Regions from separate parts of the Paraliobacillus zengyii genome, predicted to be linked through region 2. Evidence: a T-box and tRNA genes for the amino acid it is inferred to sense, from the RefSeq annotation. Region 2 holds a T-box; the other holds one or more tRNA genes.
What was found. A T-box is a leader RNA that pairs with one kind of tRNA and senses whether it is charged. The one in region 2 lies ahead of ileS (isoleucine--tRNA ligase), so its partner is inferred to be a tRNA-Ile.
Positions count from the first base shown of each region.

Region 1 (3,485 bases), 1.2 Mb from region 2:
GAAGAGGATATAAGCATGGCGATATAGAATTTAAGCGTTTGCTAGAGAATACTGGATCACCTCGTCATTGTCAGCCTTTACCTACAATGAATGAGGATCCGTTACATTTATATGAGTGCATAGCATGTAAACAACCTTATCCTAGAAAAAGAATACTTAATGTTAAGAAGTATCGTTGCGGTAAATGCAGAGGAAAGTTAGTAAAGCTCTAGTAATGAGAGCAGTTATTAAATTTGTAGCGGTTTTTTTAATTAAAAGATTGACGAGTAATAAGATTTTATGTTAAATTATATAAGCATTTGAAAAACAGACCTACTTTTTTATATAAGAAGCTTGACCTCTTCCTATTCTTTTTAGTAGAATATAAGGAGTGTCGACAGTATATGAAAAGACTAATAGAGAGTTTTGAAAAATGTTATTGACATAGGGTGTTAATTGTAGTATTATTTTAAAAGTCGCCAAAGAAAACATTTAATTATTCCACAGTAGCTCAGTGGTAGAGCAATCGGCTGTTAACCGATCGGTCGTAGGTTCGAGTCCTACCTGTGGAGCCATTGGAGAAGTACCCAAGTGGCTGAAGGGGCGCCCCTGCTAAGGGTGTAGGTCGTGTAAGCGGCGCGAGGGTTCAAATCCCTCCTTCTCCGCCATTTTTATATATTTTATCAAGGCCCGTTGGTCAAGCGGTTAAGACACCGCCCTTTCACGGCGGTATCACGGGTTCGATTCCCGTACGGGTCACTTTTATTATTTTGAATATTTTCGCTTTGCGAAAATTATTGGTCCGGTAGTTCAGTTGGTTAGAATGCCTGCCTGTCACGCAGGAGGTCGCGGGTTCGAGTCCCGTCCGGACCGCCATTATTTATGGGCTATAGCCAAGCGGTAAGGCAACGGTTTTTGGTATCGTCATGCGCTGGTTCGAATCCAGCTAGCCCAGCCATTTTAAATAAAGCAAACTTAAATATTTCTACTATATTAAAACCTTTGGAACGTAAGTGTTTTCGAAGGATTTTCTATTGTTACAAAGAAAATTAAAATTTGGTATTTTATAATTCGAGCCATTAGCTCAGCCGGTAGAGCATCTGACTTTTAATCAGAGGGTCGAAGGTTCAAGTCCTTCATGGCTCATCACATATAGTTGTTTCTTTTGTCTCAATTATATATGCGGTCGTGGCGGAACGGCAGACGCGCTAGGTTGAGGGCCTAGTGGGTGAATAACCCGTGGAGGTTCAAGTCCTCTCGACCGCACCAAGTTGACTATAGAAAATCATTGACGTTTTAGGTGCTCTGTGATATATTTAAATATGTCGCTTTAACGAGCGCCCGTAGCTCAATTGGATAGAGCGTTTGACTTCGGATCAAAAGGCTAGGGGTTCGATTCCTCTCGGGCGCATCATAACCGGGAAGTAGCTCAGCTTGGTAGAGCACTTGGTTTGGGACCAAGGGGTCGCAGGTTCAAATCCTGTCTTCCCGACCATGAGGACAATTTATATATTTAATAATGCGGGTGTAGTTTAGTGGTAAAACCTCAGCCTTCCAAGCTGATGTCGAGGGTTCAATTCCCTTCACCCGCTCCATTGTAAAATGGGCCTGTAGCTCAGCCTGGTTAGAGCGCACGCCTGATAAGCGTGAGGTCGGTGGTTCGAGTCCACTCAGGCCCACCATTTAACAATTGATCTTTGAAAACTGAACGAAACACACAGTATGTTAAGTAAGTAGAAACAACAAGCTAGTTAAGTATTTGAGCAGCAAGCTCGCATTTTATGGAGAGTTTGATCTTGGCTCAGGACGAACGCTGGCGGCGTGCCTAATACATGCAAGTCGAGCGCATGAAATAAGTGAATCCCTTCGGGGTGAAACTTATGGATTGAGCGGCGGACGGGTGAGTAACACGTGGGCAACCTGCCTGTAAGACTGGGATAACTCCGGGAAACCGGGGCTAATACCGGATAACACTTTTCTTTACCTAAAGGGAAGTTGAAAGGCGGCTAGGGTGAAAGTTTACTTTCACCCCTGGCTGTCACTTACAGATGGGCCCGCGGCGCATTAGCTAGTTGGTAGGGTAATGGCCTACCAAGGCGACGATGCGTAGCCGACCTGAGAGGGTGATCGGCCACACTGGGACTGAGACACGGCCCAGACTCCTACGGGAGGCAGCAGTAGGGAATCTTCCGCAATGGACGAAAGTCTGACGGAGCAACGCCGCGTGAACGATGAAGGTTTTCGGATCGTAAAGTTCTGTTGTTAGGGAAGAACAAGTACCGTTCTAACAGGACGGTACCTTGACGGTACCTAACGAGGAAGCCCCGGCTAACTACGTGCCAGCAGCCGCGGTAATACGTAGGGGGCAAGCGTTGTCCGGAATTATTGGGCGTAAAGCGCGCGCAGGCGGTTCTTTAAGTCTGATGTGAAATCTTGTGGCTCAACCACAAGCGGTCATTGGAAACTGGGGAACTTGAGTACAGAAGAGGAGAGTGGAATTCCACGTGTAGCGGTGAAATGCGTAGATATGTGGAGGAACACCAGTGGCGAAGGCGACTCTCTGGTCTGTAACTGACGCTGAGGCGCGAAAGCGTGGGGAGCAAACAGGATTAGATACCCTGGTAGTCCACGCCGTAAACGATGAGTGCTAGGTGTTAGGGGGTTTCCGCCCCTTAGTGCTGCAGCTAACGCATTAAGCACTCCGCCTGGGGAGTACGGCCGCAAGGCTGAAACTCAAAAGAATTGACGGGGACCCGCACAAGCGGTGGAGCATGTGGTTTAATTCGAAGCAACGCGAAGAACCTTACCAGGTCTTGACATCCGCTGCCAACCCTAGAGATAGGGCGTTCCCTTCGGGGACAGCGTGACAGGTGGTGCATGGTTGTCGTCAGCTCGTGTCGTGAGATGTTGGGTTAAGTCCCGCAACGAGCGCAACCCTTGATTTTAGTTGCCAGCATTTAGTTGGGCACTCTAAAGTGACTGCCGGTGATAAACCGGAGGAAGGTGGGGATGACGTCAAATCATCATGCCCCTTATGACCTGGGCTACACACGTGCTACAATGGATGGTACAAAGGGCAGCGAAGCCGCGAGGTGAAGCAAATCCCATAAAACCATTCTCAGTTCGGATTGTAGGCTGCAACTCGCCTACATGAAGCCGGAATCGCTAGTAATCGCGGATCAGCATGCCGCGGTGAATACGTTCCCGGGTCTTGTACACACCGCCCGTCACACCACGAGAGTTAGCAACACCCGAAGTCGGTGAGGTAACCTTTACAGGAACCAGCCGCCGAAGGTGGGGCCAATGATTGGGGTGAAGTCGTAACAAGGTAGCCGTATCGGAAGGTGCGGCTGGATCACCTCCTTTCTAAGGATAAATGAAAAGCGTAAGCACGCGTTTAACGACGTATGAACTGGACTGAACCGAAGGAGATAAAGAAAACACAACGAACGAAAGTGAGTTGATGTTGCCTTATCGTACGGAGGAGAAGGAAGTTTACTAGTCGT
Region 1 covers NZ_CP029797.1:450,577-454,061, forward strand. The annotation lists gene DM447_RS02380 (SprT family protein) at 1-212, shown strand, start outside; tRNA gene DM447_RS02385 (tRNA-Asn) at 480-554, shown strand; tRNA gene DM447_RS02390 (tRNA-Ser) at 557-647, shown strand; tRNA gene DM447_RS02395 (tRNA-Glu) at 667-738, shown strand; tRNA gene DM447_RS02400 (tRNA-Asp) at 779-855, shown strand; tRNA gene DM447_RS02405 (tRNA-Gln) at 863-937, shown strand; tRNA gene DM447_RS02410 (tRNA-Lys) at 1,053-1,125, shown strand; tRNA gene DM447_RS02415 (tRNA-Leu) at 1,162-1,248, shown strand; tRNA gene DM447_RS02420 (tRNA-Arg) at 1,317-1,390, shown strand; tRNA gene DM447_RS02425 (tRNA-Pro) at 1,398-1,474, shown strand; tRNA gene DM447_RS02430 (tRNA-Gly) at 1,501-1,574, shown strand; tRNA gene DM447_RS02435 (tRNA-Ile) at 1,584-1,661, shown strand; rRNA gene DM447_RS02440 (16S ribosomal RNA) at 1,758-3,345, shown strand.
Region 1: it encodes a tRNA-Ile, which carries the amino acid that the T-box ahead of ileS (isoleucine--tRNA ligase) is inferred to sense. The anticodon was not compared.

Region 2 (3,485 bases):
GACGATTGAATGGGTAGAGAAACCTTTAGAAGAAGTTATTCTATCACGTGAAACATGGCAGTCGCATATGACGTTTGTAAGTTCTTTACGGCTGGATATTATGATGAAAGAAATATACGGTATATCAAGGCAAACTGCAGTACAAGCAATTCAAAAGAAGCTTGTAAAAGTGAACTTCAGAATTGTCGAAGATATTGCTTTTGTAGTAGAAGAAGGGGATGTATTTTCTTTGCGAGGTAAAGGAAGAAGCAGATTGAAGGAAATACTCGGTACTTCTAAAAAAAATAAAACGCAAATAAATTACGATATCCTAAAATAATTAAAATTTTAGCAGGAATTGTACTAATTTTGTCGAATTATATAAAGAAGCTATAAAACTTCACAAGGAGGTGGCCGATGTGCCATTGACACCATTGGATATTCATAATAAAGAATTTTCTCGAGGATTTAGAGGTTACGATGAGGATGACGTAAACGAATTTTTAGACCAGATTATTAAAGATTATGAGTTGGTAATAAGGGATAAAAAGGAATTGAAGAATCAAGTAGAAGACATGAAAGATAGACTTGGTCATTTCTCTAATATTGAAGAGACATTAAATAAATCAATTCTAATTGCACAAGAGACTGCAGAAGAAGTAAAAGGAAACGCGAATAAAGAATCAAAACTCATTATTAAAGAAGCAGAAAAAAATGCAGATCGTATTATTAATGAAGCACTTCAAAAATCAAGAAGTATAGCAATTGAAGTAGAAGAATTAAAGAAACAAGCAAAAGTATTCCGTACACGCTTGAAGATGTTAGTAGAAGCTCAACTTGAATTAGTTGAAAATGACGATTGGGATGGTTTATTCCAAACACGTATGGATGAAGAGTATGAAAATGATGAAGAAGTAGAAACAAATCGTTACTAAAACTTGACGTTTTTATCGTTAATACATATAATGGATTAACTTAAAGCTATTATAATTTATAAGATTTAATTTTCTATAACAAAGAAAAGCAATGCAAGGGAAAGTAGAATAGATTTAGACTGTTAATAAGCGAGTTAGGGTTGGTGTAAGCCTGACACAGTATCTATTTTAAAATCACCCTTAAGCTTCCTACTTGAAAGGTTTCGAGTAAAGTAGGACGTGTCCATCACGTTACGATGCTAAGCGGATAAAAATCTTAAGAACGTTTTTATCTAGTAAGGGTGGTACCGCGAGTCTTCTCGTCCCTTTAGGGATCTTGAGGGCTTTTTTTGTTGAAAAAAATAAGTAAAAGTAATGTTACGATCATTCAAGGAGGAAGAAAAATGGATTATAAAGACACGCTATTAATGCCAAAAACAGAATTCCCAATGCGCGGTAATTTGCCTAATAAAGAACCGAAAATGCAAGAAAAATGGGATGAGGACAACATGTATCAACAAGTACAAGCGCGTACAGAAGGTAGACCGCTATTTGTTTTACATGATGGCCCTCCGTACGCAAATGGTGATTTGCATATGGGTCATGCCTTAAATAAAGTACTTAAAGATTTTATTGTTAAATACAAATCAATGTCAGGATTCCATGCGCCATATGTTCCAGGATGGGATACACATGGACTGCCAATTGAGCAAGCATTGGCTAAAAAGAAAGTTAATCGTAAGAAGATGTCAATTGCTGAATTTAGACAAAAGTGTGCTGAATATGCGCTAAAACAAGTGGACAATCAACGTATTCAATTCAAACAACTTGGTGTACGGGGAGATTGGGATAACCCATATATTACATTAGAAAAAGAATATGAAGCTGCACAAATCCAAGTATTTGGTGACATGGCGAAAAAGGGATACATTTATAAAGGGTTAAAACCTGTTTACTGGTCACCATCGTCTGAATCTGCATTAGCTGAAGCAGAAATTGAATACCAGGATAAACGTTCAGCATCAATCTACGTGACTTTTGATGTAAAAATTCCAGGTGACTTGCTCCAAGGAGATGAGAAGTTCATTATTTGGACAACAACACCTTGGACAATTCCTGCAAACTTAGCAATCGCACTGCATCCTGATTTAACATACGCAGTAGTAAAAGTAAATGATGCGAAGTATATTGTTGCAGAAGAAATGATCGAGCAAGTGAAAGAAACACTAGAATGGGAAAAAACAGAGGTTGTCCAAACATTTAAAGGGCAAGAAGCAGATCATCTAGTTGCAAAACACCCTTTCTATGACCGTGATTCATTAGTTATTTTAGGTGATCACGTTACGACTGAAAGTGGTACTGGACTTGTTCACACAGCGCCAGGACACGGTGAAGATGACTTTATCATTGGTAAGAAGAATGGCTTAGAAGTTCTTTGTCCTGTTGATGAAAAGGGTGTGTTTACTGACGAGGCACCTGGATTTGAAGGATTATTTTACGATGCTGCAAATAAAGAAATTACTGAGAAGCTTGAGGAAGTTGGGGCACTACTAAAACTTACTTTCATTACACACTCGTATCCACATGACTGGCGTACGAAGAAACCGACCATTTTCCGTGCAACAAATCAGTGGTTTGCATCAATTAAAGATTTCCGGGAAGATATTCTTGCTGAAATCAACAGAGTTAACTGGGTACCAAAATGGGGCGAAACGCGTCTTTATAATATGGTGCGTGATCGAGAAGATTGGTGTATTTCACGTCAACGTGCATGGGGAGTTCCTATTCCTGTATTCTACGGGGAAGATCGTCTACCAATTATTACGGATGAAACGATTCAACATGTTTCTAACTTATTCCGTGAACATGGTTCAAATATTTGGTTTGAATGGGATACGAAAGATTTATTACCAGAAGGATTTACTTCAGTTCAGAGTCCAGGAAATACATTTACAAAAGAAATGGACATCATGGATGTATGGTTTGATTCAGGTTCATCTCATCAAGGTGTTCTAAATGAACGTCCTGAATTACAACGTCCAGCTGATGTATATTTAGAAGGTTCTGATCAATATCGTGGATGGTTTAATTCCTCAATTTCTACAGCAGTGGCTGTAACTGGTAAAGCGCCATTTAATACAATCATTAGTCATGGTTTTGCTTTAGACGGTAAAGGAAGAAAAATGAGTAAATCGGTAGGTAATGTGGTTGTTCCATCAAAAATCATGAAACAATATGGTGCTGATATTTTACGTTTGTGGGTTGCATCAGTCGATTATCAAGCAGACGTTCGTATTTCGGATGAAATTATTAAGCAAGCATCAGAAGGTTATCGTAAAATCCGTAATACATTCCGCTTCATGCTTGGAAATATCGCTGATTTTGATCCGGCTATTCATACGATCAAAGATAAGGATTTGCAAGAAGTAGATCAATATATGCAAGTTCGTTTACAGAGCTTAATTAAAAAAGTAACAAAATCATATGAGGAATATGATTTCTCAAGTGTTAATCAAGCAATTCACAATTTCTGTTCGATTGAATTAAGTGCATTTTATTTAGATTTTGGAAAAGATGTACTATATATCGAAG
Region 2 covers NZ_CP029797.1:1,628,645-1,632,129, forward strand. The annotation lists gene DM447_RS08285 (YlmH family RNA-binding protein) at 1-319, shown strand, start outside; gene DM447_RS08290 (DivIVA domain-containing protein) at 399-914, shown strand; T-box leader at 997-1,224, shown strand; gene ileS (isoleucine--tRNA ligase) at 1,298-3,485, shown strand, end outside.